DNA from 4 places in the Pseudoalteromonas sp. P1-11 genome. Region 4 is predicted to be linked to each of the others. Evidence: predicted binding sites of a transcription regulator. Region 4 holds the regulator's gene; each other region holds the start of a gene.
What was found. The regulator sigma-54, encoded in region 4, starts transcription at its own class of promoters, with help from an activator protein. The targets are predictions, from matches to a motif close to GTTGGCACGNNNNTNGNNT.
Positions count from the first base shown of each region.

Region 1: AN390_RS18545 (EF-hand domain-containing protein) is a predicted target of sigma-54. The motif match lies at 6,249-6,267, and genes of this name have one in related genera.
Region 2: AN390_RS00380 (LiaF domain-containing protein) is a predicted target of sigma-54. The motif match lies at 3,244-3,262, and genes of this name have one in related genera.
Region 3: AN390_RS13700 (hemerythrin domain-containing protein) is a predicted target of sigma-54. The motif match lies at 5,095-5,113, and genes of this name have one in related genera.

Region 1 is NZ_LJSP01000018.1:44,253-51,669, reverse strand. Features, by position in the region: gene AN390_RS18580 (LysM peptidoglycan-binding domain-containing protein) at 1-797, opposite strand, end outside; gene def (peptide deformylase) at 917-1,423, shown strand; gene fmt (methionyl-tRNA formyltransferase) at 1,445-2,398, shown strand; gene rsmB (16S rRNA (cytosine(967)-C(5))-methyltransferase RsmB) at 2,391-3,686, shown strand; gene trkA (Trk system potassium transporter TrkA) at 3,761-5,137, shown strand; gene AN390_RS18555 (EF-hand domain-containing protein) at 5,223-5,438, opposite strand; gene AN390_RS18550 (calmodulin-like protein) at 5,616-5,828, opposite strand; gene AN390_RS18545 (EF-hand domain-containing protein) at 5,958-6,170, opposite strand; gene AN390_RS18540 (flagellar brake protein) at 6,634-7,296, opposite strand; gene AN390_RS18535 (TrkH family potassium uptake protein) at 7,326-7,417, opposite strand, start outside.
Region 2 is NZ_LJSP01000001.1:82,462-89,878, forward strand. Features, by position in the region: gene AN390_RS00365 (ABC transporter substrate-binding protein) at 1-802, shown strand, start outside; gene suhB (inositol-1-monophosphatase) at 856-1,659, opposite strand; gene AN390_RS00375 (VOC family protein) at 2,064-2,480, shown strand; gene AN390_RS00380 (LiaF domain-containing protein) at 2,551-3,207, opposite strand; gene AN390_RS00385 (BON domain-containing protein) at 3,525-4,091, shown strand; gene AN390_RS19540 (YqaE/Pmp3 family membrane protein) at 4,157-4,315, shown strand; tRNA gene AN390_RS00390 (tRNA-Ile) at 4,585-4,661, shown strand; gene AN390_RS00395 (outer membrane beta-barrel protein) at 4,927-5,508, shown strand; gene AN390_RS00400 (DUF4437 domain-containing protein) at 5,582-6,403, opposite strand; gene AN390_RS00405 (LysR family transcriptional regulator) at 6,548-7,417, shown strand, end outside.
Region 3 is NZ_LJSP01000007.1:132,209-139,625, forward strand. Features, by position in the region: gene AN390_RS13685 (FAD-dependent oxidoreductase) at 1-1,413, opposite strand, end outside; gene AN390_RS13690 (TonB-dependent siderophore receptor) at 1,430-3,784, opposite strand; gene AN390_RS13695 (hypothetical protein) at 4,132-4,545, shown strand; gene AN390_RS13700 (hemerythrin domain-containing protein) at 4,631-5,056, opposite strand; gene AN390_RS13705 (hypothetical protein) at 5,373-5,624, shown strand; gene AN390_RS13710 (hypothetical protein) at 5,682-5,939, shown strand; gene AN390_RS13715 (DUF6500 family protein) at 5,966-6,184, shown strand; gene AN390_RS13720 (tetratricopeptide repeat-containing diguanylate cyclase) at 6,195-7,417, opposite strand, start outside.
Region 4 is NZ_LJSP01000001.1:209,501-216,917, forward strand. Features, by position in the region: gene mgtE (magnesium transporter) at 1-77, opposite strand, end outside; gene AN390_RS00930 (HPr family phosphocarrier protein) at 336-608, opposite strand; gene rapZ (RNase adapter RapZ) at 649-1,494, opposite strand; gene AN390_RS00940 (PTS sugar transporter subunit IIA) at 1,514-1,966, opposite strand; gene hpf (ribosome hibernation promoting factor) at 1,971-2,258, opposite strand; gene AN390_RS00950 (RNA polymerase factor sigma-54) at 2,286-3,785, opposite strand; gene lptB (LPS export ABC transporter ATP-binding protein) at 3,855-4,580, opposite strand; gene lptA (lipopolysaccharide transport periplasmic protein LptA) at 4,577-5,125, opposite strand; gene lptC (LPS export ABC transporter periplasmic protein LptC) at 5,115-5,669, opposite strand; gene kdsC (3-deoxy-manno-octulosonate-8-phosphatase KdsC) at 5,666-6,217, opposite strand; gene AN390_RS00975 (KpsF/GutQ family sugar-phosphate isomerase) at 6,218-7,189, opposite strand; gene AN390_RS00980 (calcium/sodium antiporter) at 7,192-7,417, opposite strand, start outside.

The sequences.
Region 1 (7,417 bases), on a different contig from region 4:
GTGCTGAATTCTCTTACTTGGCGCGGCGAGTCAATAACATTGCCGGATACACTTTGCTTAGGACGATGCATATTAAAGTACGCTGGTAACATTTGCCCTTGCATAGCAGGGAGTAAAAAATCGCCTTGTTGTATTTCTTGTTTAACTGACTCAACCCGTAAAGACGATGGTACGCCATTGCTTTCATCGCCCGTTCTAAATGCACGAGCCATACCGACATAAGTAGCGCGAGTGGCTAGCTCTTCACCGGTTTGTGTATCTATGTAAGGTTCGCCTTTGTGATAAATAGCATACGCTTTATGTACTTTTAAATCGCCCTTAACGTATAAAATATGCCCGAGAGTTTGCGTTTTAGTATTTTCGTTTGCCCCTAAAATATAAGGCTTATCATCTATGTCATCGCTGTTAATCGCTTGCTCATAGCTTAAATAAGGTTTAATTATTTCAAGTGGCAAAGTGGTGATGGCGTTATTACCTTTTGGTGTAATACGCCCTTGCGGCGATAACTTTCTGTACGCTTTATTAATCACCAAACGCGGGTTACCGTCGGCGTCGTACACTAACGCGAGTGCATCGCCTGGGTAAATTAGATGCGGGTTATCTATTTGCGGGTTCATTTGCCACAACTCTGGCCACAGCCATGGTTCTTCTAAATAAATGCCGGAAATATCCCAAAGGGTATCGCCTTTTTTTACAACATATTGTTTTGGAGCATCTTTTTTTATTTGTAAAACATCAGCGACTGCAGGAAAAGCAGTACTTAGTGCAAACATAATTGCAGCCAATTGAGATTTCATTGGGCTTCCTTGTATTGTTTTTTCATTATTATTGACCAAAACCTGTTAAAGGGGAACGCGAATGGCTAAAATAAGAGCATACAATACCCTAAATTAAGCACAAGTGTAAAAAGGTAACTATGGCTAGGTTAGAAGTTTTAAGATTTCCAGATGAGCGTTTACGTACGGTAGCAAAAGAAGTTGCACAGGTTGATGACAACGTTCGCCAAATTGTAAAAGACATGCTAGAGACAATGTACGATGAAAACGGCATTGGGCTAGCTGCTACACAGGTTGATATTCATCAACGTATTGTGGTGATCGACGTATCAGAAGAACGCGACGAACCACTGGTTTTAATTAACCCACAAATTATTAAAAAAGATGGTGCAACAATTAGCGAAGAAGGCTGTTTATCAGTGCCTAACTCTTACGCAAAAGTAGACCGTGCTGAAACCGTAACCGTTGCTGCTCTTAACGAAAATGGTGAAGAATTTGTACTAGATGCAGATGAGCTATTAGCTATTTGTATTCAACACGAACTAGATCACTTACAAGGTAAACTATTTATTGATTACCTATCGCCATTAAAGCGTCAACGTATTCGCAAAAAGCTTGAAAAAGAAGCTAAATTTGCCGCGAAGTAATAAGCACCTTAGGAAAACTCAGTGACAAAACCACTACGCATTATATTTGCCGGTACGCCGGACTTTGCCGCTCGTCACCTACAAGCGTTAATTCAAAGCGAACACAAAATTGTTGGTGTTTACAGCCAACCAGACCGCCCTGCTGGGCGTGGTAAAAAGTTAAAAGCCAGTGAAGTAAAAGCGCTTGCGCTTGAACATGAGCTACCTGTTTTTCAGCCACAATCATTAAAAAATGAAGACGCACTCACTGAGCTTAAAAGCTTAAATGCCGATATCATGATTGTGGTGGCTTATGGCTTAATTTTACCAAAAGCCATTTTAGAGGCGCCACGCTTAGGGTGTTTAAATGTGCATGGCTCTATTTTACCGCGCTGGCGCGGTGCTGCGCCTATACAGCGCGCAATTTGGGCTGGCGATGAAGATACCGGCGTAACCATAATGCAAATGGATGAAGGGCTTGATACCGGCGACATGCTGCACATTAGCCGCTGCCCTATTGCTGCGGATGAAACCAGTGCCAGTTTATACACTAAACTGGCTGAGCTTGGTCCCGGAGCACTTGTTCAAACCATTAATAAGTTAGCCAATGGCGAGCTTATAGCTGAGCCGCAAAACGACGAGCTGGCAACTTACGCTAAAAAGCTTTCAAAAGAGGAAGCGAATATTGATTGGACGATGGATGCCGTACAAATTGAGCGTAATATTCGTGCGTTTAATCCATGGCCAGTGTGTTTTACTCAAATGGGTGAGCACAACGTAAAAATTTACCAAGCCTCCGTCGTTGAGCAAACAGGCCCTGCGGGCGTTGTTTTATCAAGCGATAAAAACGGCATTGTAGTGGCGTGTGGCAAGCAGGCATTAAGTATTACACAGCTGCAACCCCAAGGTAAAAAACCAATGGCAATTAGCGACTTTTTAAACGGTCGCAGTGACTGGGTAACTCCTGGCACCGTATTAGGCGAAAACAATGAGTAATGTTCAAAACGTACGTGCGCTTGCCGCTGAAACTTTATATAACGTGGTTGATAAAGGCGCTTCGCTAAATCAAGAGCTACCATTTGCCAGCCAAGGGCTGCCCCCTAAAGACAAAGCGCTATTACAGCAAATTTGTTACGGCGTGTTGCGCTACCTACCTAGCCTTGAAAACTACTGCCAACATTTAGTAGAACAGCCACTTAAAGGTAAGCGTCGTATTTTTCAGTTTTTGTTGTATGTCGGTATCTATCAGCTGCAGCATATGCGCGTGCCACCGCATGCCGCCATTTCTGAAACCGTTAATGCCCTTGGCCAAATGCGTGCATTAGGCTTAAAAGGCTTAATCAACGCTATTTTGCGTAGTTTTCAGCGCCAACAAAGCGAGCTTGAAGAAAAAGCCAAGCAAATACCAGTGTGTTTATATAACCATCCAAATTGGTTTATTAAACAAGTGCAAGCTGCGTACCCAGACAACTGGGAAGCGCTTCTTGAAGAAAACCAACAACAAGCCCCTATGTGGTTACGTGTCAATCAAGCACAATACAGCACGCAACAATACAGCGAAATGTTAACGGCTAACGATATAGAGCACACGTTAAACCCTGAGTTTGTTGATGGTATTAAACTAGCTAAGCCGCGTGATGTATTTTCGTTACCAGAATTTGATGTGGGCGCCTGCTCTGTACAAGACGCCGCAGCACAATTAGCCGCACGCTTTTTAGCACCTCAAGCTGATGAATACATTTTAGATGCCTGTGCAGCACCTGGCGGTAAAACATGTCATATATTAGAGCTTGCTGATGCAGAAGTATTAGCACTTGATAGTGACGCCACTCGCCTAGAACGTGTTAAACAAAATTTAACCCGTATCGGTTTAGGCGCAGACCTACAATGTGCAGACGCTTCGCAGCCACACACATGGTGGGATGAGCAACAGTTTGACCGCATTTTATTAGATGTCCCTTGTTCGGCAACCGGTGTTATACGCCGCCACCCAGATATAAAATGGCTTCGCCGCGCATCAGACATTGAAGATTTAGCTACACTACAAAGCGATATACTCAATAGCATTTGGCCGCTACTAAAACCAGGCGGCACAATGATATACGCAACCTGCTCGGTACTGCCGCAAGAGAACCAACAGCAAATCGCTAAATTTTTAGCTAATAATAGTGACGTTGAGCATATACCACTGCACGACAACGACACAGTTACCAGCCCTGGTTTACAATTACTACCAGGTGAAAGCGACGGATTTTATTACGCTAAGCTAGTTAAAAAAGCCTAATAGCCGTACACTCAATAGCCATTTATTAAACAGTAAATGGCTATTTTTTAATTAAATAGTAATTCGGGTAAATAATGAAAATAATCATACTCGGTGCCGGACAAGTCGGTGGTACGCTTGCTGAAAACTTAGTTGGCGAACAAAACGAAATAACCGTTGTTGATATAGACGGCAACCGCTTACGAGAGCTACAAGATAAGTACGACTTACAAGGGGTCACGGGGCACAGTGCACACCCAGATGTGCTCAGACGTGCAGGTGCTGAAGACGCCGATATGATTATTGCGGTAACCAGCTCAGATGAAGTTAATATGGTGGCGTGCCAAGTCGCGTATAGTATTTTTAATACGCCAACTAAAATAGCCCGTATCCGATCAGAGCAATATTTAAAATACCGCGAAAAACTATTTCATAACGATGACCTCCCGGTGGATCACTATATTGCCCCCGAAGCACTTGTTACCAAATATATTCGCCGTTTAATAGATTACCCGGGCGCGTTGCAAGTGCTGCAATTTGCCGATGGCATGCTCTCTCTTGTGGCTGTAAAAGCCTACTACGGTGGTTTATTAGTGGGTTATGCGCTTTCTGCTTTAAAAGAGCATATTCCGAATGTAGAAACCCGTGTAGCAGCAATTTATCGCCAAGGTAAAGCTATAAAGCCGCAGGGCACCACGGTAATAGAAGCGGACGATGAAGTATTTTTCATTGCTGCCACTAAGCATATTCGTGCGGTTATGAACGAGCTACAAAAGCTTGAGCGTTCTTACAAAAAAATTATGATAGCCGGTGGCGGTAACATTGGTGCAGGCCTTGCTCGCTCATTGGAAAAAAACCACAGCGTTAAGTTACTAGAGCGCAGTAAAGAGCGTGCTGAGCAACTCTCTGAAATGCTAGATAACACCGTCGTGTTTTGTGGAGACGCCTCAGACCAAGAACTACTATCTGAAGAGCACATAGAACAAGTTGATGTGTTTATTGCCGTAACCAACGACGATGAAGCAAATATAATGTCGGCCATGCTTGCAAAACGCATGGGCGCACAAAAAACCATGGTGCTTATTCAGCGTGGTGCTTATGTAGATTTAGTGCAAGGGGGTGAAATAGATATTGCTATATCACCACAACAAGCAACTATTTCGGCGCTACTTACACACGTACGCCGTGGCGATATTGTTAATGTGTACTCGTTACGTAAAGGCGCGGCAGAGGCCATTGAAGCCGTTGCCCATGGCGATGAAAACACATCAAAAGTAGTTGGCCGTGCGATTGCCGATATCAAGCTACCTGCAGGTACAACGATTGGCGCTATTGTACGTAATGACGACGTACTGATTGCCCACGACGACACGGTTATTATGTCTGGTGATCACGTTATTATGTTTTTAATCGATAAAAAGCATATCAACGTAGTAGAAAAGCTATTCCAAGTTAGCGCTATATTTTTATAGTTAAACACAAAAAAGCCGCTGACTAAGGCGGCTTTAGTGGAGTATGTTTTTTTAATGCTAGGCAACCCTGCTTAGCAGCTTCTAATTACTGTACTTTTGAAAACTCTTGCTCAGAAATTTCACCATTACCATCAGTATCTAGCTGGTCAAAAATTTTCACTAGCTGTGAATTTACCTGCGCTTCTTGCTTTGAAATTGCACCATCACCATCGGCATCAAACGAGGCAAAGTCGACTGCAGCATATGCCGCTGATGAAGAAGCTAATACGATAACGGCAAGTGCTGTATTTAATGTTTTCATAGTTGTGTCCTAATTAAGAGGAAATCCTTTTCTAAGATCCATGGGTTTAAAAATTAACTAAAAAGTGCTTTTGCCAATGTGCATTACTAAGTTTTAATGCACATTGGATTAGAGAAAATGACTCTTTGCTAAGTGAACATGCGCTGTCCTGCCTCAATTGGCAAAGATCATCACACCCTAGTATTTAGAGAACTCTTGTTTTGAAAGCTCACCATTTCCATCGGTATCAAGCTCCACAAACTCAGCCATTAAATCCGCATCAACCGATGCTTCAGCTTGGCTAATGGCGCCATTGCCATCTACATCTAGCGTGTCAAAATCAGTTCCTGCAAAGGCAGCAGAAGAAGAGGCAATAGCCATAAATGCGAGTGCTTTATTTAAATGCTTCATAATTTAATCCTTCAATATAAACAAATTAGTTAAGTTCACTACGTGGTGTACGCAATCCTTGTAATCCTTTTTCGTAAGCTCCCTTGCCTACTTAGGTTGTCATTGGCAACTCAGGATTGTTACCACACTTTAAGCTTCTGAAAATTCTTCTTTTGATAGCTCACCATCTTGGTCAGTATCTAATTCTGAGAACATGCTCATCAGTTTTGCATCAATTGATGCCTCTGATTTGCTAATCGTGCCGCTGCCATCTACATCTAACGTATCAAAATCGGTTGCTGCAAATGCCGCTGATGATGAAGCAAGGGCGATAAGTGCTAAAGTTTTATTAATGCTTTTCATAATATAATTCCTTCAAGTATATGTGTGCGATTAAGTGTTTTACTTTAAATCACGTTATTGTTCAGTACAGCCAGACTATTACAACTTGAATGCCAAGTTTTAAAAGTTCATTAATTTCAATCAGTTAAATGAGAGCTTGGCTATTTTTGATAAATTTGCGGGGGTTTTATGTTGCAAACTAGCAACAAAGGGTAAAGCTAAGTTTTTAAATACAATAAAAACAGCTAGTTACATAAGAGAAAAAAGCTACAATTTTCGGCGTAAATTGTAAGGATGAAGATTTATCGAAAAAAGAGACTAAATTTTAGCCGTGAGGGGAGCTAACGTATTAAAATAACTCACTCGTAAAACTAATCTATACTACTGATTTTTATAGAAAATAAAAATTATTTTGTGAAGTTTCAAAAAATATGACTGCCACTCAAATAAAAAATGGCCATTTGTTGCTATTAAGCGAAAGTGCTTATTCTAATGGCAGCTCAAGCATCGCGGGATCGATAAAATGCTCTTTCATAAATGCCTTCATTTCATCTTCACTGGCTAGAAGTTTAATACCACAATTAACTCCTGCGGCGTGTTCTTTTACACTGCATATTTCGCCAGTAAATGCTTTATTGTTGGTATCAACCGTCACCGTGCATTGCATATCTTTAATATTTTCATCGTTTTGATCGCCGCGTACATCAAACATCACCCCGGTAAGCGAGATGTCTTTAATCACCCCTTCAAGTACTCTATCGTCACTGAGAGTTAATTTTGCAGGTAATAAGGTAGGTATGCGTGTTTGCGCGCGCAGTGCAAATAACTGCACTTGCGTAGGGTAATTAATAAAAATGAGCCTAGCAGGGTGTGAGGCAACCGACATAAGCTGCTGCCTAAATGCTATTACTTGTCCGCCACTGCCTTCTATAACCGCTCTTACCACCACCATTACACCGTCTCGTAGGTAATCACTTGCAGCAGGTAAACGCTTTGAACTTGGGTAATTTAAAATAATAAATTTATTTTCTAACAAGCCAATAAACTCTGTTTTTACGCGTTTACTACTGGTAGGCGTAACAATTTCCAAGTCGACCAATCGCCCTGTTGTTAACTGGTGTAATTTATCTAAATTAGAATGTGGCATGCCTGTTCCTAAGCATCATTTGTATATTATTACCCACGCCAAAAGGTCGGCGTAAATAGCACGAGTAAGGTGAATATTTCTAAGCGACCAAATACCATGGCAATGGTTAATAGCCATTTGG
Region 2 (7,417 bases), 130 kb from region 4:
ATTAAAAGTAGTTGTTGGTGGGTTTGCTTTATTTGCGGTTAGTTTTTTTGTACAAGGGGTAGAGATTGTTAATGTTGCTCAAAAGCAAAGTGTGCAAAATGCCCGTGAAGAATACCTAAGTGAGCTATTAACACGAGCCCTAGAGCGGGCTAATTACCCTGTAGACATAAAAATGCAGCCACTGAGCTTACAGCAACAGCGTGACCTGATTGAGCTAGATAAAACAGAGCTAGATGTTTATTGGAGCATGAGCAGCCCAGAACGAGAGGCATGGGCAATAGCCGTTAAAGTCCCGCTATTTAAAGGCTTTATAGGTAAGCGCGTTTTATTAACCAGTAAAAAAAATGTCGAAAAATTTAAAGGCATTAACACTTTGGCGCAATTAAGTGAGCTCTCGGCAGTGCAAGGGCATGATTGGCCAGATACAAAAATAATGGCCTATAACGGCTTACATGTAAGGCCGCTGAGTAACTATCAAGCTATGTTTACGCTTACTAGCCGGGGCAGAATCGATTACTTTCCTCGCTCATTTATCGAAGTTAATTCTGAGCTTGTTGCCAATGCGCAGAGTAACTTAGTTATTGTGCCTAATTTATTTATTAGTTATCCCACCGGTATTTATTATTTTGTTGTAAGTAGTAAGCCAGCTTTAGCGCAAGCCATAAAGCTTGGGTTGCAAAACATGCAAAACAGCGGAGAGTTTGATGCGTTATTTGATGAGTATTTTGCAAAAGACATAAACTCACTCCCTTTTACAAAAGGTTATACCACGGAGCTAAAGCTCGATAACCCTTACTTTTAAAACAAAAAAGGAGCCATAGGCTCCTTTTTTATAATAGGGCTACATGCACTTTATTAGCGAAGTAACGCTTCAGGTAATACTGGACGAATTTCACGGATAATTGCTTGAGTAAGCTTAGGTGCACCACAAATAATGTTACCGCTATTGTTGTAGTTAACGCCACCTGCAAAATCAACAACCATGCCGCCAGCTTCTTTTACAAGTAACTCGCCTGCTGCTGTGTCCCACGGTTTTAAACCAATTTCAAAAAAGCCATCAACACGGCCCGCCGCTACATATGCCATATCTAGCGCTGCAGAACCTGCACGACGAATATCAGCAGTTTGTGTAAACAATGCTTTAAACGCGTCTGTGTATGAATCTAAGTGGTGTTTTTGTTTGAAAGGGAAGCCTGTTGCTAGAATTGAACCAGCTAATTCTACGGTTTTAGTAACGCGTAAACGCTTGCTGTTTAGCTGTGCGCCTTGACCACGAGATGCAGTGAAAAGCTCGCCACGAACTGGATCGTAAATTACAGCTTGGTCTAAACGACCTTTTACTTTAAGTGCGATAGAAACCGCGAAATGAGGGATACCCTTGATGAAGTTAGTTGTGCCATCAAGCGGGTCAACAATCCATTGGTAATCTGCATCTTTGCCTTTGTGCTCACCTAGTTCTTCACCAACAACGCAGTGATCAGGGTAAGATTTTAAAATTGTATCACGAATTACGGCTTCGGCTTCTTTATCAATGTTAGTCACTAAGTCGTTAGTGCCTTTTTGTTGAATTTCAACTTTTGATAAATCTTCACTTGCGCGAAGTAAAATTTTGCCTGCGTTGCGCGCAGCGCGAACCGCAATGTTTAACATTGGATGCATGGTATTACCTTTGGGTTGTAAAAGAACGTTTATATATTTAAGCCGGCGTATTTTAGCGACTTTTGCCATAAAGTAAACAATAAACCCTAAATACTTTTGTGCGTTTTTTGTACGGCCTTGAAATGCATGTAAATTTATTCGTATCTAAGACATGTTGGCGTGTATGGATTGAAATTTGTTCAACCGAAGGGCAACTTAATCACAGCGCGAAGTGCGAAGCCTTGGGGGCTCAATAACTTCCATGAAGCAAAGCTTCCGCGTCCTGCTAGCAAACATACTGTTGTAAAAATTAATCTTACAAGGGCAATACACGCCAATAATACTAAAAAGTAAAAAAAGTGCTTTACCTAAAGTTAGCTTGAGGTTTTATCTTGTGTTTAAGCATTCAACTAGGGTAAATAATAATGAAATTAGAACACGTACATTTAGTAGTAAACGATATAAATGCCATGCTTAAATTTTACCAAGCAGCCTTTCCTTATTGGTCAATTAGACGTGAAGGGCATAACACCTGGTATGGCAAACCTAAGCGCTGGGTACATTTTGGCGACGATAACCATTACATTGCTATAAGCGATAATGGCGAGCATAAAAACAGAGATTTGGCAGGGCACCAAATCGGACTGGCTCACTTTGCTTACGTTACAAACAACCTAGACGCTGTTATACAGCGCTTAAAACACGCCGGATTTAACATTGATAAAGAGGGTGCAGAAAACCCATTTAGAAAAAACGTATATTACTTAGACCCAGCAGGATTCGAGGTTGAGTTTGTGCAGTATATGAGTGACATTCCAAGCGAGCGTAATAACGACTTATAAAATAGGCAGTAAACAACGGTGTAGAAAAGCGCATAATATGGCTTTTCTACCCATTGTGTTTTTACCCGTATTATTTATTACTCACCCCAAGCTGGGCCTTTAAATCATTAGCAAAACTCACAAACTTTTCTTTAATGGTGCGTTTAACTTTTACCTCCACCGAGCCTAAAACTGTTTTACCTTCTAGGTTAATTGTGGGGCCTTGGCGCTTATTAAGCGACACCGTTTTGTTTTCAAAACTACCTAATATACAAAACATTTTAGAAACTACATTAACGTGCTCTGGTACGTAAATTTCTTCGCTGCCAAAAATACAATTTACATGCACGGTAACATGTTGGTGGGCAAAAATAGCATCAGTAAAATCTAAAACAATCGACCCCATATAGTTTTGAATATAAATATCTTTAGGCACCACCCATTGGCCGCTACGCTCGCTTGAGCCTAAAATGCTTCGCAGTGTTAAGTTTTCTTCATCCGCTTGTTGGGCACTGTAGTTAGGGGCAAATTGCGTTTGCTTTTGAGCACTGTACTGGGTATCTGTAGTAAGGGTTAAATCCTCTACTAAATTAAGTAACGCAGTATTTTCGGTTGCTTCCATTGCACTGTCTAAGCGCCTTTCAAAGGCTTCAGCGGAAATAACGCCATGGCTGTAGTTATAAATAAGTTGATCTATCACTTGTTCGCGAACTTGCTCTATTGGGCGGTCTTCAATTTTTACAGACATGGGAATAATCCTTTTTATATGAGTTACCACTGTACATAGCAAGTGGTGTACCAAAATTTAACTATTTATATATCAATGATTTATTGTTTTAGTAGCGTCGCTTAATTTATTATATTAACGATAGATTAACCAAAACAGCAATATAATCGTTATTTTCACCACTTAAGAAAGTTTTACCTAATAGCCTGTAAATGTTTACTCGGAGGTGTTTTTATTTATACCTAATAAAATAGCTAACTCCATGAATTTAAAGTGTTAATAAAGTTGGCCTAAAGCTCGCATATATAAGAGTGTCTTTAATCAAAAGGAGAAAGATTATGAAAACATTCAACAAATCTATGATTGCGGCTTTAGTTCTAGGTACTACAGCTATGGGTGCTCAAGCGGGCACTTGGGAAAATGAAAGTAAAGATGCTTGGATTGATGGTAAGGCAGAAACAGTGCTTCTTATGAACACTAATCTAAACAACTTTGACATTAACACTGATGTAAAAAATGGCAAGGTAGTACTTACAGGTAAAGTAAACAGCGACCTTGATAAAGAGCTAGCTGAAGAACTTGTAATTAGCCTAGATGGCGTATCTGATGTAGAAAACAACCTAACTGTTGTGAAAAACATGGATATGGACGACAAAGATCGTGACACTATGGATGATGACGATAACGACTTAACTGACGCTAAAATCACCACAGTAATTACTACACGTTTCTTATTTGACTCAGAAGTTGACGGTACAGATATCGACGTTGATACCGACAACGGTATAGTAAAACTTAAAGGTTCTGTTGAAACAGAAGCTGAAAAGCAGTTAGCAGTAAAAATTGCTAAAAATGCTGAAGATGTTCGTGACGTAGTAGATGAACTAACTATTGTTGCTGAATAATACACTATACTAAAAAGCCCAGCTTAGCTGGGCTTTTTGCTTGTCATTTTTAAAGGAGCTATATCATGGATATCATTCGTATAATACTGTCGATTTTATTACCGCCACTGGGTGTATTTTTACAAGTTGGTTTAGGTATGCACTTTTGGCTAAATATTTTACTAACTTTACTGGGTTACTTCCCTGGTTTAATTCACGCTATCTACATTATTGCTAAAAAATAATGTGTGGTGTGTTCAATGTGAGCCGGCCACTTTTTTATAGTTATTAAAATTGTAAAAAAGCGGCTTACATACTTCTGTGTTTATTTTTCTGTTATTTCCTGCCTATTCGCATGCAAAAAGATTACTATTTAAGCAGTCAGCTTACTGATTGTTAAAATAAAGGTTTTTGCTAGTGACAAGCCTTAAAAAACTTTTTATACTGCAACCCGCTTTAGTCGCTCAGTGGCTAAACGCTTCAAAAATTAACTACCTCGTAGTTATACAAAGTTGGCCCCTTAGCTCAGTTGGTTAGAGCACACGACTCATAATCGTTAGGTCCCCAGTTCGAGTCTGGGAGGGGCCACCACTTTTCAAAGCTTTCCAATTTTTAAATAGTTATAGCCAATACAAAATATTTTCTACGGTACTTTTTATACAGTATTTAGGTTAGTTGTTTGTGTGCCTATACCGCCTCTATTATTTAAAAACCAGCTTCAATCATTTTTCTTTTTTACTAATAACAGCGACATATGTTGGTTCGGTTGCTAGATTTATATTTGCAATCAAGAACCTAGTTATGTACTTTTTAGGGGCAATTTAAGGTTGTTAAAATAAATTTAAAAGGAAGTATTATGAAAAAGAATAAAATTGCAATCTTGCTAGTGACTGCTGTTATTACAAGTCCAGCTGCTTTTGCAGAGTCACCTAACTTTAACTATGTTGCTGCAGGTTATCTTGACGGTGATATTGATGGCGATGATGCAGATGGATGGACATTTGATGGTAGTACGCTATTAGGCGAAAACTTTTTCCTATCTGGTCAATACCAAACTCTGGGTAATTCAGATGATGGTGTAGATGTGGACTTAAACTGGCTTAGTGCTGGAATAGGTTATCGCACAGCTATTGGCGCGAACACTGACTTTTATGGTTTAGCAACTTACGAGAACGTAGAGCTAGAGGCATCGTATCGTGGAAGTAGTGCTTCGAATGACGAAAATGGCTATAGTCTATCTGTAGGTGTTCGCTCTATGATAAGTGATAATATTGAGCTAGATGGCCGAGTAGGCAATGTCGATATTGCAGATGAGAGTGAAACATCTTTCAGTGTGGGCGCACGTTACTACATTAATAACAACGTTTCACTTGGGGCTAATTACACCTCATTGGACGAGCTAGATTTAGTAAGCTTAACTGCTCGTTATAGCTTTTAAGTATTAATAAATAAAAAATAAGCGCACTAAACAGTGCGCTTTTTTTATGCCATTTACTTTTTATAAGTAGTTTCTAATCTACTTGGTACTTACTGTTAGTACGAATGTAAATAGTGGCTGTTTTGTCGCTAGTGTTCTTAATCGTGTGGGTAAAGTTACCGGTTGATTCTACATAGCTGCCTGCGCTTAGGTTTTGCGCTTTATCTTGCTCGCTTGAGTTGTACTCTACGGCGCCGGCTATAACAACAGCACGAAATTCGCTTGCATCTGTTTTTATTTCACCTTTAAAGCCGGCAGGAAGTTTAATCATTGAGCCGTTCATATCGGCTGTACTTCCCCAAAGGTAGGTGGTTTGCACGCCTTGGGCGTTAATGTCGTTTAAATCGCTGCTGTTTAGCCATACTATGTTGTCTGCATGTAGGTTTAACGGGCGCTCACCATTATCAAACTGGGCATTAGTTGGTTTAACTAAGTACGGCCCAGAGTCGATTTCTAAGTAAATTAAATTTGTTTCAGCATTGGCTGCAGTGGTGTGGTTTTCACCTGCAGGTTGTGTCCAAAACGAACCCGCTGGCATCCACATTTTTTCAGCTGTTGGGTCGTCATTATGCATTTGCCCTTCAATAACGATACCGCGGTAAGTAATGTTGTGAATGTGCGGCGGAGATTCAAAGCCTTTTTTAAAGCGTACTAACATGCCTGTTGCGGTGTCGGTTGTGCGGTTTCCCCATAAATCTGCAGCGCCAGGGCTTTTATCACCACGTAGCGGGTTTAAGTAACCCCAGTCAATATTGCTTGCAGCAACAACTTTTGATGTGCTTTGCTCTGCAGAGGCTGGCGTTGATATAAGTGTTGCAACCAGTGCAAGAGTTGATGCGTTTAGTAAAAATTTCATTTAAAAGCTCCGTTAAGTTGGTATAGCGCTATAGTACGGCTTAAAATTCAGTCAATAAATGGGCATAAGTTAAATACACTTTCGCAAAAACGTGGATAATAACGCTATAGTTACGCATGCTGGTTTATGCAATAAGAGGGTTTGATGAAAATAGCTGATTTACAAGTATTACTCAAAGTGGCTGAGCTGCAATCAATTACAGCTGCTGCAAATCAATTAGATATGAGCTCATCGGCTGCAAGTGTCTCGTTAAAGCGAATAGAGCAGGCGCTTGGGGCACAAATATTTGTACGCACAACAAGGCAAATTCGCCTCACGCCTGAAGGGGAACGGTATTTACCCCTGTGTCAGCAGGCTCTCGATTTATTGCAACAAGGGCAAGTGCTTATTCATGAGGAGCAGCAATCTATTAGTGGTGAAGTGCGAATAGCAGTGTCATCGGAAATGGGGCGCAACCTTATGCGGGTATTGCTAAATAATATTATGGATAAACACAGTGAAGTGACGCTGCGCTTACAAGCAAGCGACAGCCGCGCTGATTTTTACCGTGATGGAATTGATGTTGCGCTGCGCGCCTTAACTAAAGAGGCCGCACAGGAGCTAAATTTATACGGCTTTAAAATTTGTAACATTGCACACGTGCTATGTGCCTCGCCTGAGTACATTAAAAAGCACGGTGAGCCGTTAACGCCAGATGACCTACTGAATCATAATGCCCTTTTATATAAGCTCTACGAGGTAGTGCATGATGGGTGGGAGCTGTATAACGATAATCAAAAATACAAGGTTAAAATGAGCAGCGACCGCGCCGTTAACGATGGCGATATAGTAAGGCGTTGGTGTGTTGATGGCACCGGGATAGCCAAAAAATCGGCCATTGATGTAGCTGAAGATTTATTAGCGGGCAGACTAAAAAGGTTAATGCCCGATTACAAAATCCCCCTCACTGAAATGTGGTTAGTACTACCTAGCCGCCAGCTTATAACGCCCGCAATTAGGCTTATTCGTGATGAG
Region 3 (7,417 bases), on a different contig from region 4:
CGAGGTTAAAATGTTTACGCCGCTCTCAATAAGCGCTTCGTGAGCAAATTTAGACACTTCTAAGTCTTCTTTGATCATAATGCGTTCAGCCATTTCAATTTGCGTAACATTTGAGCCTAAGCGTGCAAAGCTTTGTGCAAGTTCGCTACCAATTGGGCCACCGCCAAGTACAACAAGCTTTTTAGGGGCTTCTTCAAGCTCAGCAAATTTAGTCCATAATGTATCGCTTGTTACATAGCCTGTTTCTTCAATACCAGGAAGTGGCGGTACAAATGGGCGTGCGCCTGTGGCAATAACAATCGTGCGAGCCGTTAACGTTTGCGTGCCACCGTCGTTAAGCTTAATTTCTACAGTCCACGGGTCTAATAATTTACCGTAGCCTTTTACAACATCTACGCCTAGGTTTGTGTAGCGCTCAACGCTGTCGTGTGGTGCTACGTCGGCAATTACTTGGTGTACACGTGCCATTACTTTTTTAAACGAAAACTGCGGTGCCGCGTTTTCTAAGCCGTAGTGTTCCCCGTGGCGAATTTGCTCGGCAATTTTAGCACTTTTAATAACGGCTTTACTTGGCACACACCCGTAGTTTAAACAGTCGCCACCCATTTCGCCGGCTTCAATTAGGGTTACTTTGGCTTTAACTGCTGCTGCGATGTAGCTTGTCACTAAGCCGCCAGCACCTGCGCCAATAACAATCATGTTACGGTCAAACTTTTTAGGTTTAGTGTAATTTTTGTATACGCGACGTTTTTTAAACACGTTTAAGATTCCTTTAGCAATAAAAGGGAACACACCTAATAAAGCGAACGATAAAATAAGATCGAGCGATAAAATGCCTGATAAGCTCTCAATTTGCGCAAGTTGCGTACCTGCGTTTACAAATACAAATGTACCCGCCAGCATGCCTATTTGGCTTACCCAGTAAAAGGTCCATGCTTTAATGGCGGTAACACCCATCAATAAGTTAATTAAAAAGAACGGAAATACGGGTACTAATCTAAGCGTAAATAAGTAAAAGCCACCTTCTTTTTCAACGCCTGCGTCAATAGCGTCTAAGCGCTCAGGAAAACGTTGTTTAATTGTATCGCGCAATAAGTAACGCGATACTAAAAAGGCAAGCGTAGCACCTACCGTAGAGGCAAAAGAGGCTACTAGTAAGCCTTCAACTAAGCCAAATAACGCACCTGCAGCCAGTGTTAATATAGCCGCCCCCGGTAATGAGAGAGCCGTTACCACTACGTATAATAAAAAGAAGCCACCAAAAACCAATAATGGCGATTGCTCTTTATATTGGCTAAATTGATCCATCGAGCCTTTTAAGCCTTCAAGCGTAAGTAACTGGTGTAAATTAAAGTGAAAGAACAAGCCTATAGCCGCTGCTGCAATCAATACCAAAAATAGTTTTTTAATCATGTTCTCTCAACCGCTCTTAAAAATTATGGGTTAGTGTTAATTTTGCGTTTATTGGCAGTTCTGGAAATGCCAATGTTGCGCCAAAGTAACCCCCTTCAAATACTGGGCGCCAGTTTTTTTGATTAGTGACATTGTTTACATCTAATCGCAACTTAGTCCTAGGCGTAAAAGCATAGCTAGTATTAACGTTTAGCGTGTATTGATCACGAATTTTAACTGTTGCTAAAAAGTCTAATGGGTAACTCTTTGTATATAGACCTGAAAAACCCATTTGCCATTTCGAATTAATTGAATAATTTCCGTTAAAACTGAACGACTGCTCAGGAATGCCCTGAACTTGGCGGTTTGAAGGTGCAAACGCGGTAAAACTTGGTGCGCCAACGCCGGTACCTGCAATAATATCTGGGCGTGAATTGTCAAACGCATCGATTACTTGAGCAGAATCTTGACTGCTTGCAGAATTGTCGTAACGAGCGTCTATGTAGCTGTAACCCGCACTTAGCCAATATGGGTAGGCATCGTAAAATACTTGGCTTTCAAAACCTGTAGTACGAATACCTGTATTGCTGCCGTCGCGATTACGTAAACTACGGCGCTGGCTAAATACCGCGCCATCAGCGTACCAGTCTCTGTCGGTTGGGGCGTACTTTAAGCCAAACTCAACTAAGGTGTTTTCGGTTGCAAAATTTTGTGCGCTAATTGTGTTATCGCCGCCAAGTGATGTACCGCCAGCCATACTGTTTGATGTTGCTTCGTTATAACTTGCTGCACCATAGGTGGTGTAATCACTATTTAATTTGTAATTAAAGCTAACTTGGCCAGAATGCAGTATTTCGTTAATGCTGTCGCTTGCGGCAACTTGACCTTGTGGTGCAATAGGGTCGTTTGCTTCTACATCGTAAAAATCAACGCGGTAACCCGCACTGGTATGAAGTTTATCGCCCCAATCAGAGTCTTGCTGAATAGCAAGCCCGGTTTGCCATGAACGTGAATCGGTGGTGTCTGATAGGTTAAAGTCGCCGCTGCCATCGTTATCTAAATCGTATTGACCACCAGGCGATACAAATACACCTGGGCTTAGCTCTACTAAACGTGCTTTTTGTGCATCGGTTAAGGGAATGCGGCGGTTTGAAAGTGGGCCTGTTAAATCAATTGGTAAATCGGCCTCGGTAGTAAATTGGCTGTAGCCAAGTACTTTGTTGTAGCGTACGTCAAAAGCAAAAATTGTTTGTTGGTCACTATTCCAACGGTAGGTAAGCTCAGTGCGGTTTTGCGCTGTATCGGCGCCGTCTATAATTTCTACGAAGCTGTTTTGGGCTATTTCTTCACGCTGTAAATGCTGAAAATACGTAATGTTTTTAAGTGAGGCATTAGCACTTAGCTCGCGCTTATAAATACTGTGAATTAAATAAGTTGTAGCTTCGTTTTGGTTATCAGGGTCGGTAAGTACGGTGCTACGATCTATTTTTACTTGCCCAGTAGGCGAAACAATTGAACCCGCTGCAGGTACGGTACTGCCATTGGCTTGCACGCCTTGGCCCGTAATATAAAGGCCATCATCAATTAAGGCTTGAGTAGGGCGGTTAATACCGGCGTTGTCGGTAAATTCAACTTGGTATAGCTCAAAGTTAATATCCCAACTGCTTTTATCATCGGGCAATATGCGTAGTGCTGCAAATAAACTGTCGCTTTTAGTGCCTGAGTAATCGTAGTAGCTGCCTTCATCGAGGTGCTCGTAACTTACTCTAAGCCCCACTTTATCTTTTATAATGGGGGCAGTGTAATCTACCTGGGCACTGTACTGATCCCATCGCCCGGCTGAGAGCTTAACTTTACCTTTACTTTCATCTGTAGAGGCAGTCTTTGAGTGTAAATTTACAAAACCACCGTTACGTTGGCTTGAGCCAAATAAAACCGGCGGTGCGCCTTTTACTACATCTATTTGTTCTACAGAATTGAACGATAACGGCACGCCAAAGCCATTATTACCTGCTTGGCGACGTGTACCATCTTGAAAAAGCTCACCTAGCTGGCCACGAATAGTAGGTAAACTGGGTGCACCAAAGCCACTTGCAGAGTATGTGTTTGGGCTTACGGCTAGTACGTCTTGTAGGGTAGTAATATTTAGTTGCTCTATCAACTCGCTTGAAATAGGCGTTACTGAGCGTGCTATGTCTTGCAGTGCAAGGTTGTCGCCGAAGGGGCCGTTAATAGTGGCATCTTTTACAGAAAGCCCTTGAGATTTAATCGTTTGGCCTGCTACTTCAATACGTTCAATTGAGTCGGTATTAGCTGCAGATTGTGCCGCATGAGCATAAAAATTAGGTGTGAGTGAAGCGGCTATAAAAAGTGCCAAATATGAATGTTTCAAAAGGGTTCTCATTTTGGTTAGTGTGAATGTGGCAATAAAGACCTGCAGCTTTGTGAATAACTTTCAGTAAATATTAATTCTTTTTGTTTTTTAGAATGAAACGTTAAAAGTTTAGCACATTGCTCAAAAGCGTTATTCAGTTTTAGGCACTATGTTTTTGTTTTACAAATACTGTAGTTAATTATTGCCATAATAGGTCGTAATTTATAAATAGCGGTTTTATACGCAAACAAACCAAAAGCAGGGCACCGAATTTATTAAAAAATTATACATTAAGATGAAATAAAATATGTGTTGAGCGGTCTTGCTAGTTTCAACATTAAATTATTTAGTTTTAAGGAAATTTTATGACTGGTACAACAGGTACTGACTTTCAAAATCGTTTGCAGTGGTCGCTTTTTTCGCTACGCCTAGGCGTGTTTATTGTAATGATTATGTGGACGTTTGATAAGTTTGTTAACCCTGGGCATAGCGCACGAATTTTTGAGCATTTTTATGGTATTGGCGGCTCTACAGATGTGGTTGCTTATGTACTGGGGGCGTTACAGCTTATTTTAGTGTTGGCTTTCATAGCGGGTATTAAAAAGCGCCTTACTTATGGCGTTATATTTGTAATGCACGGCCTTTCTACGCTTTCATCTTATAATCAGTATATTGATGGCTTTAATAACTTATTGTTTTTTACAGCGTGGCCAATGTGGGCAGCGTGTTTTGCACTGTATGTGTTACGCGAGCAAGACGTTAAATTTACCATTAAGTAGCGCAGCAAAAAAAATGGTTATAAGCCATACGGCTTATAACCAATAAGTACACAAGGGAGTGTATGGAAGTCGGTTTAATTAATAACTAATGCATGGCATCGTTGTACTGTTTAGCTAGGCTTTCTTTTTGTCCTTCGGTTAGGGCTTTACCCGCTAATTGAAATACTTCATGTTCTTCTTCATTTAAATGATGATGCACTAAATGGTGCAATTTTTTAGCAGCAACTAACCATGCCGATGAGCTCATTTCTGTGTCTTCAAGTTGTTCTATTAATTCGTCAATTTCATGGTGTTCAGCAACGCTGTGGCGTGCTTTTTCGTGCGTTAGATCGTCAAACATAAGTGGGTTATAAAAATAACGCTCTTCAAATTTTGCGTGATCTTCTAATTCGGTTTTTAGCTCGTCCATTAGCTTGTGGCGCTGCTGCGTATCGCCGTGCGTTTGAATAAGGGCATCTACTAACTCGCGTTGTTTATCGTGGTCGTGACGTAGCGCTTCAAAAATATTCATAACTCTTTCCTTGCTGTAATTGCTTTATAAACTTTTAAAAGCAAGCGCAGTGCCAGATTTTAATATGTTGATATAGTTGACTTTAATGTACTTTTGGCTGATTTGGATGGAGTTGCTCTGTAACTTTTACACATAAACAGCTGCAATTTTTTCAGATTAAAAGAGGTGGTTGCTTTTGACGCTACATAAGCTTACATATTTTTACTGGTTGGGTATTTTATTGAGGTGGTAAAGTAGCGCATTATTTGGGTACAAGCTGTACATACTTGCCTTACCTATATTTTTATAAAACTTTAGATATTAGGATAGTTTAAGGATGAACTTAAAAAGCCCCACTACAGCATTATTACTGTGCGCGTTATTAAGTGCATGTAGTACAGCAGAGCATTCTGGACGACGTGTATGCATACAAGAGGCAGAAATGACTGAGCTAAATGGCGTTAAAACAAGCTCAGAGGTTTACAATGAATGTGTAAGCGCTCAAATAAAAAAGAATGCTAAAGGCGACACTTTTTTTGATGAAGTTGGTGTGTTTTTTATTGATCTACTTGTTTTAATAGCCGATTAAGTAAGTAAACTTACAGCTATAATTTAAAGCACAAGGGGGCGTAAAATAGGGTTGAATATGAAAGCGTTTTTAATTGTATTTTCATTGTGTATATTTTTAACTGGCTGTGCGGCAAAGCCTTATGCGGGCTCTGCACAATGTATGGAGCAAGCTGATATAGCTTATGAAACCAATATACATAAAAATGAGCCGCTAGATAATGAATGCAAAGCTACAAAAGTAAGTACGGCTAATAAAGAGTTTGAGAATCATAGTATTGTTGATAGAAGTCTTTTACAGCTAATTGTTAGTTTTTTAAACGGTATATTTAGATAATTAAAATACAATTAAATAAGGTATGTATGCAGGAAGAACTAAAAGCAAAAATTATAGCTGTGTGCGATAAAAAAATAGCAGCCAAAGGCGAAAACGTAGGGCTTTCTTTTTACGCTTTTTTTGCAAATAAAAACGACAATCCAGAGCTGCTTATGCAAGCCGCTACGTGGTGGATACACACCCACAAGTTAGATCACTTTGAAAAAGCGATAAAAATAAAAAAAATGATTATTGAAGGTGACTAATAACGTATATTTACGCGATTGCTATTTGGTTTCTGCCATTTTCTTTTGCTTTATAGAGTTGTTGGTCTGCACGTTTAATTAGCTCGCTGAGTGAGTCGCTTTTAGCATGACTTATTGCCACGCCAGCACTAAAGGTAACGTGTGTTTTACTTGGCAATGCCTCAATATGACTGCAGTACTGCGCTAACTTATTCTCAAGATTTTCAAAAAAGTTGTTTATTTTATCGCGATTTTGCGTTTTTAAAACAAATAGCCACTCTTCGCCGCCATAGCGCCCAAACTTATCGTTAGTACTTAGTGTGTCTTTTGCTGCTTGAGCAAATTTTATAAGTACTAAATCTCCTATATCGTGGCCAAATTTGTCGTTAATAGCTTTAAAGTAATCTAAATCGACAATAGCTATTGCTAGGCTCTGCTGGGATAAACACTCATTTGCTTTTTGCAAAATGCCACGCCGATTTAAGCTGTTAGTTAGGTAGTCGGTTAATGCTATAGCATGGTATTTTTTACGTTGGCGCATTTGGCGGTAAAATAAAAATAGCGACACGATGACTAAAATAAAGGCAATTGAGGCACTTAAGCGCCAAATTATTTTTTGCTGGTGTTCTTCTGTTGCCTGCAGTTTGTTTATGTCTTTTTCGTATTCTAGCTGTAAAATTTTGTCTTCTTTTTCTTTTACTTCAAATTTAACTTGCAAGGTTTTTATATTGGTTTCGCTGGTGGCTTCGTAGTGTTTTATTGTATAAGCAAGCTCATCTTCAATTGCTTTAAATGCATCTTCGGTGAAGTTAAGCTGGCGCTTTAATTTATAGCGTTTGCTTAAAAAATCAGCCTTATAAATGCTGCGGCTAAATTTATCTAGGTTTAAAAATACTTCGTCGTTTACTTGGTTGGCTTTATTTAATAAATTTTGTTTTGTGTAGATGTCTGATAATAAAATCATTGATGCTAAATGCATGTCATTAATGCCGGCAGAGCTTGCAAGTGCAATATTTTTGTTTGTAAGCATTAAAGCTGTATCGTAATTACCCTGCAGGTATTGAATATTTGCAATAGAATATTGAGCGAAGGCTAAACCTTTTTTCATATTAACTTTGCTAAAATAAGCCAGCGCTTTATTTAAGTATACAAGCGCGTTTTTAGGCTGACCGACCTCAAGTAATACGTTTCCTAAACTCCAGTAAGCTTTAGCAGTAAATAGGCCGTCGCTTGTTTGCTCGTAGGCATCTACCG
Region 4 (7,417 bases):
AATTGCCCACTATTAAGTGATTTAGTCACTTGTTTTAGTTGCTGTAGTGGATAGTCTTGTTCAAACGCTTCTGGCATTGGCATCCTAAATATTTTTGTGTAATGGAAAGGTGTTTAGTAAGTGGAGTTGCCCACTGTCATTTTCTTTATTTTTGTGCTAAACCCAATGCTGGGACTAAATTAGTGTTTAAAATTAAGTAACCAAATTTAGCAGGGGCATGGCTTTATTACCCTAAATTAAAGCACTAAATTAGGCGAGTCGGAATACCCTAATTTACTAAATCTTTATAGTCTGGCCTGATAAGTCTTTAACTTATAAGGCTATGGTGCTTTAAATTATTCTTGCTCGTTAAATCGTTGTGCAATTAATTGCCCAACCGCATGCAAAGCTTGCTCTGAATCAGGGCCTTCACAGACTACTTTAACTTCTTTACCTTTACTGCTTTCAAGTAGCATTAAAGCTAATACGCTGTCGCCTGCGGCTTCTTTATCATCTTGGTGTAAGGTGATTTTAGCATCAAACTGCACAGCTAATTGCGCAAGGACCGTTGCCGCTCTGGCGTGTAAGCCTAATTTATTTTTTATTAAAAATGTGTCTTCACAGCGCATAAATTACTATACCTAAACTGAACAGGTTATTATTTTAAGGTTACTTTTCTTGCTCACGATGACGAATTTTGACATTCGGATGCGTCATAGCAAAGCTCTCACCAATGGCTTGCGCTAAATAAACCGAGCGGTGTTGACCACCAGTACAGCCTATTGCAATAGTGAGGTAACTACGGTTATTACGCTCTAAGTGTGGCAACCAAGTTTGTACAAAGGTTTGAATTTGCCAAGTGAATTTTTGCACTATGCTGTGATTTGCCAAAAAATCTTTTACTGGTTGATCAAGGCCCGTAAGCGGTTTAAGTTCAGGCTCCCAGTGGGGGTTTGGCAAAAAGCGAGCATCAAAAACATAATCAGCTTCTTTAGGTATGCCGTGTTTAAAGCCAAACGATTCAAACGTTACAATAAGTTGCTTATCTTTTTTACCCAGTATTTTTTCGCGAATTGACTCTGCTAATTGGTGCACACTTAAATCGGTGGTATCAAGCATAAAGTCAGCGCGTGTTACGAGTACATCAAGCAGTTCTTTTTCTTTTTTTATTGCTAAATCAAGCGGCAGTGAATCGATGGATAAAGGGTGTAATCTGCGTGTTTCTGAAAAACGTTTGATCAGTGTTTGATCATCACTATCTAAATAAAACAGTGTGGGTTTAGCAAAGTCAGGAAGGTACTCGAGAATATCGTTAAATTCGTCTTGTTCTTTGGGGATATTACGAACATCTATACTAACGGCTATTTTGTCATAGTTATCTGAAACACTTCGCACTAAAGAGGGCAGTAAGTTGACCGGAATATTATCTACGCAATAATAGCCTAAATCTTCAACCACGCGTAAAGCAACCGACTTACCTGAACCAGAACGGCCGCTTATGATAATTAACTCCATTTATAGCCCTTAGTATTTACTACGATTGATCAACAATTACTTGATACAGCTCTGCATCGGTTTTAGCACTACGCAGCTGTTTACAAAATTCTTTGTTGCTCAGTTTATCAGCTATGGTTGCCAGAGTCTTTAGGTGCTGTTGGTTATCGCCATCTGGTACGATGAGTGCAACAAAAATATCAACAGGGCAGTTATCAATAGCATCAAAGTTAACAGGGGTGTCGCTAACAAGTACTAAAGCCAGCGGCTCTTCTACGCCACCCATTCTGCCATGAGGAATGGCGATACCCCGGCCAATGCCAGTACTGCCTAGCTTTTCTCTGCTTGCCAGCGCATTAAGAATATCTTGTTGTGGTAAGTAGGGGAGCTTTTCATGAGCTAGCTCACTGATAAACTCTAAAATTCTTTTTTTACTACTAAAAAGGACCGCAGCTTTGCTGCAGTCCTGGCATACTAATGTACTTAATTTCATAATATTAGTGTCTAGCAAGCTTCTCTTTATGTTTTATGACTTGACGATCGAGCTTGTCAATCAACGAGTCTATAGCGGCATACATATCTTGGTGCTCTGTTGAGGCAAATAAATCTGCGCCACTTACATGAATAGTCGCTTCTGCTTTTTGGTTGAGTTTTTCTACATCGAGAATGACATGCACATTGCTAATATGATCTGAGTGCCTTTCTAGCTTTGCAAATTTATTATTTACATAGTCTCTAAGTGAATCAGTTACTTCTACGTGACGACCAGTTAGGTTTAGTTGCATAAGCATTTCCTCTTTGTTTTTTACGTCTTATATCAAACTCTTTCTCTGATTTGACGGTGGAATAGCTAGCGATTCACGGTATTTTGCTATTGTGCGTCTAGCTACTTTAATTCCTTGCTCTGCCAATATATCCGCAATTTTACTATCACTCAATGGTTTAGCTGAGTTTTCCGCGGCAATTAGCTTTTTAATTAGGGCACGTATTGCGGTTGATGAACACTCGCCGCCGTTTTCAGTGCTTACGTGGCTTGAGAAAAAATACTTAAGCTCAAAAATACCACGTGGCGTATGCATATATTTTTGCGTAGTAACACGCGAAATTGTCGATTCATGCATTTCTACCATTTCAGCAACATCGTTTAAAACCATTGGCTTCATGGCTTCGGGGCCATGTTCAAAAAATGCTTGTTGCTGTTTTACAATACAGTTTGTTACTTTGAGCAGCGTGTCGTTTCTGCTTTCAAGGCTTTTTATAAACCATTTAGCTTCTTGTAAGTGAGAGCGAATAAATTGGCTATCACCACTTGATTTTACGGTACGTGACATAGCCGCGTACTGACTATTTACGCGTATTTTTGGCATGCTATCTGGGTTTAGCTCTACCACCCAGCGGCCTTTTATTTTTTTAACCGACACATCCGGTATTACATACTCCGACTCTTCCCTTACTATGGTATCTGCAGGTTTTGGGTTGAGGGTATGTATTAGGGTCATGACCTCTTTAAGCTCGTCTTCTTTAAGCTTAGTCTTTTTCATTAATGTACGATAGTCGCGTGCCGCTAATAGATCAATGTGATCGGTTAAGATCATTTTAGTTTGTTCTATAAAAGGGGTGTCTTTATCAAACTGGTTTAGCTGAATGCACAAGCACTCTTGTAAACTGCGCGCGGCTATACCTACAGGGTCAAATAACTGAATACGCTTTAAAACGGCTTCTATTTCGTCAAGTTCAACTTCAACTTCGTCATCGTTTTCTTGGTTAAAGCTCTCTAAAATCTCTTCGCAACTTAGCGTTAAAATACCCGAGTCATCTACAGCTTCTACAATGGCAATAGCAATGGCTTCGTCAGTTGGGCTAAAAGGAGTAAGCTGAAGCTGCCACATTAAATACTCATGTAGCGTTTCAGTAGAGGCACCTTGATAAATAGACTCATCTTCCGGCATTGGGCCTGAGGATGCCGCAGGGGCTGCGCTCATGTACTCATCCCAAGTTACATCCATTGCCATATCATCGCTAACGGTGTCTTTATTTAAAGCTTCGCCACTGTCTTGCTCGTACTCGCTGGTTGTATCGTCAGCCGATGCGCTTACGGTTACATCATCCGTATCTGCTTTTTGCTCATTTTTTCCAGCCGACTCTTCCGTGTAATCTTGCTCTTCTACTTCTAATAGCGGGTTGCTATCAAGTGCTTCTTGTATTTCTTGCTGGAGATCCAATGTACTGAGCTGCAGCAAGCGAATCGCTTGTTGCAATTGTGGAGTCATTGTAAGTTGCTGGCCCATGCGCAGCTGTAATGATTGCCTCATGTATCTCTAACAATCCTTTTATGTTGTTATAATTAATATTAGCAGATGCTTGTAGGTGTGGCTTAAATGTTACAGCCTAAATTGCTCGCCTAAATAAACATCGCGTACAGTTTTGTCATTTAATACGTGTTCTGGGGTGCCAGATGCAATTAGCTCCCCATGAGAAACAATGTAGGCTTTTTCACAAACATCAAGGGTTTCTCTTACATTGTGATCGGTAATTAATACGCCAATGCCACGGTTTTTAAGATGTTCTATTATTTTCTTTATATCTAACACTGAAATCGGATCAACACCAGCAAAAGGCTCATCCAATAAAATAAATTTAGGGTTTGCTGCCAGTGCTCTGGCAATTTCTACACGGCGGCGTTCACCACCAGAAAGTGCCATACCTTGGCTATCGCGAATATGCTGAATACTAAATTCATCAAGTAAGTTGTTGAGCGTTTCTTCTCGCGCGGCTTTATTGAGCTCTTTACGCGTTTCTAAAATAGCCATTAAGTTTTGATAAACTGTCAGCTTTCTAAATATTGATGACTCTTGCGGCAAATAGCCAATGCCTAAGCGGGCGCGGCTGTGCATAGGTAATAACGTAATGTCGTTATCATCAATAGAAATTTTACCTTTGTCGCTAGGTACTAATCCTACAATCATGTAAAAGGTGGTGGTTTTACCTGCGCCATTAGGGCCCAATAAGCCAACAATGCTGCCGGCTTCTACCTCAAGGCCTACATTTTTTACAACTTGGCGGCCTTTATAGCTTTTTGCTAATAGTTCTGCTTTTAAGGTGCTCATGGTTGACCTTCGTTACCTGTTTTTTCTTTAATTTTTGCTTCAACAGGCACTAAAATTGTGTGGACACGATCCGTAGAGTTTTCGTCTTTTTCTGCGCTAATAAGCTGCTGCTGCATATCGTAGGTAATACTTTTAGCATTAATTTTTTGACCGGCTTGTGCGACTTCAGCATCGCCAACAAGCGTTAAAAAGCGCTTTGCTACGTCGTAACGTACTTCGTTTGCACTGGCGCTCATTACGGTACCATCGTCTTGTTTTTCTTCGAAGTAGGCTGGGCTGCCAGTGGCAATAAGGAGTTGTTTGTTATCCCCTAAGTCTTCACGTTTATGTACTTCAAGTCGGTCGGCTGTAATTTTGCGATTACCATGCACAATTTCGACGTTCTTTTCAAAAATACCTACGTTTTCTTTAAGTTGGCCTTCTTGACGGTCTGCACTAATAGAAATTTGATTTGCTGGCGGTTGAGCAGCAGGCTCAGCAGCAGAGGCGCTAAATGCAAGCATTAGCGATGGGATAATAAGTATTTTAGTGAGTTTATTGGTCATAATATATTGTTCGCGTATGGTTAATTAGTTTTATTACTTCGGTTTTTAAATCGGCTTCAAGGCCTTTACCGACAATTTTTAAATTAGGCCCAGTGACAACCACTGGCTGCTCAGAGCGCATTGTTAGCGCTTTAATGTCGACTTCGATGTTATCGGCATCGATGTTATCTATCATGGCGTTATCAACTAAATTTTTAGCAACTACATTGCCTTCTAAAATAAGTTGTTTATCTTCGTAAAGCGTTGCTTCGTCTGCATTTATTCGCCATGTTTGCTTTTCGTTATACAAGGTGAAAATAGGTTTTTCAAAAAACGTAAAACCAAGCTGTTGGTACAGCTCCATTTTAGCCGCTGTGACTTTATGGCTTATTTTGCCTTGCTCGTCATAGGCTGTTTGCTTAAGCTCTATAGCGGTGTAATCGGGCTTTGCAATTACTTCAGGTTCTTGCTCTGGCGCTACATTGGTTTGGGTAAAATAAGGGTACCAAAGCCAAACCATACAGCCGATGAATAACGCACTGAGTATAACGCGTGCTGCATTCATGAACTGGTGCCTTGTGTTGTAAGCGCTATGCCATTCTCTAGCATAAGTAAGTCTGTGAGCTCTCTAACGGCGCCAAAGCCGCCAGGCATTTGCGTAGTGTAATGCGATAAGCGCTTAATAAGCGGGTGCGCATCGTTAACTGCAACGGCAAAGCCAACGCGCTCCATTACTGGCATGTCAGGGCCATCGTCGCCAATATAGGCTATTTGTTCGTCAGTTAACTTTAAAATGTTTTTGAGTTCTTGATAAGCAATAAGCTTGTCTTCTTGGCCTTGATAAATGTGCTGCACGGTTAAGCTGCTCATGCGAGTTTGCACTATTTCTGAGTGACGTCCCGTAATGACCGCAACTTCAAAACCACTATTGATCAGCGCTTTAATGCCAAAACCATCTTTTGTATTAAATGCTTTTAATTCTTCGCCTTGGTTACCGAGGTAAATTCGGCCATCAGAAAATACACCATCAATGTCGCATATGAGTAGTTTTACTTTTTTGGCGCGTGCTTTGGCATCATCGCTTAGCGGTTGATAGAGATCTTCAAATTGCATTTATAATACTCCTGCTTTTAAGAGGTCTTGCATATTTAAGGCGCCTATTGGCTGGTTTTTATCATTGACCACAATTAAACCATTAATACGTTTGTTTTCCATTATGTTTAGGGCCTCAGCTGCAAGTATATCGGCCGTGGCGGTTGTGCATGACTTAGTCATAACCTGGCTAATAGTGGTGCTATGTATATCAACTCTTTGCTCTAAAATACGGCGTAAGTCACCGTCGGTAAAAAGGCCTGCAAGCTGTTGATTGTTATCTACAATAGCGGTCATGCCCAGCCCTTTGGCTGACATTTCTATTAACGCGTCTTTAATTGTTTGCGTTACACCTATAATAGGGGTGTTTGTGCCGCTGTGCATTACATCTTTTAAAGTGAGCAACAATCGCTTACCTAAACTGCCACCAGGGTGAGAGAGTGCAAAGTCATCGGCGGTAAAGCCGCGTGCTTCTAAAAGCGCAACTGCCATTGCATCACCCATCGCTAAAGTGGCAGTGGTGCTTGCTGTAGGCGCTAAACCTAATAAACACGCTTCTTGTTCTACTTTTATGCATACGTGCACATCGGCAAGTGTAGCCATAGTAGAGAGCGGGTTGCCTGTCATCGATATTATTTTTGCACCAAGGCGTTTAAGCACCGGAATAATATTAAGTACTTCGCTGGTTTCGCCCGAGTTTGATATAAGCATAACCACGTCATTTTTGGTTATCATGCCTAAATCACCATGGCTTGCTTCGCCTGGGTGAACAAAAAAAGCAGGGCTGCCTGTACTTGCAAGGGTAGCTGCAATTTTATTACCAATATGGCCTGATTTACCCATGCCAATAACAATAATGCGGCCTTGGCAATCAAACATGAGCTGACACGCACTATGAAAGTTTTCGTCAACGTATTGTGTAATATCAGCAAGCGCTTGGCGTTCAATGTTTAATACGCGTAAACCTTGCTCTATAAAATTTAGTTGTGCCATTGTTACCCTACTTGACTAAAAATATAACCCTGGTACGCCAAAAATGCGATGAGTAATAGGCCACCTTCTACTCTATTGATACGCTGAGAACCTCTAAAGTTCAATGACATAATAATAAGCGCAAGCGTAGCACCTAACATAATAAGTATGTCGCGGTTTGCAAGTGACGGGTCAACCACTGATGGGTTAATAATACCTGCAAGTGGTAATACCGCTAAAATATTAAAT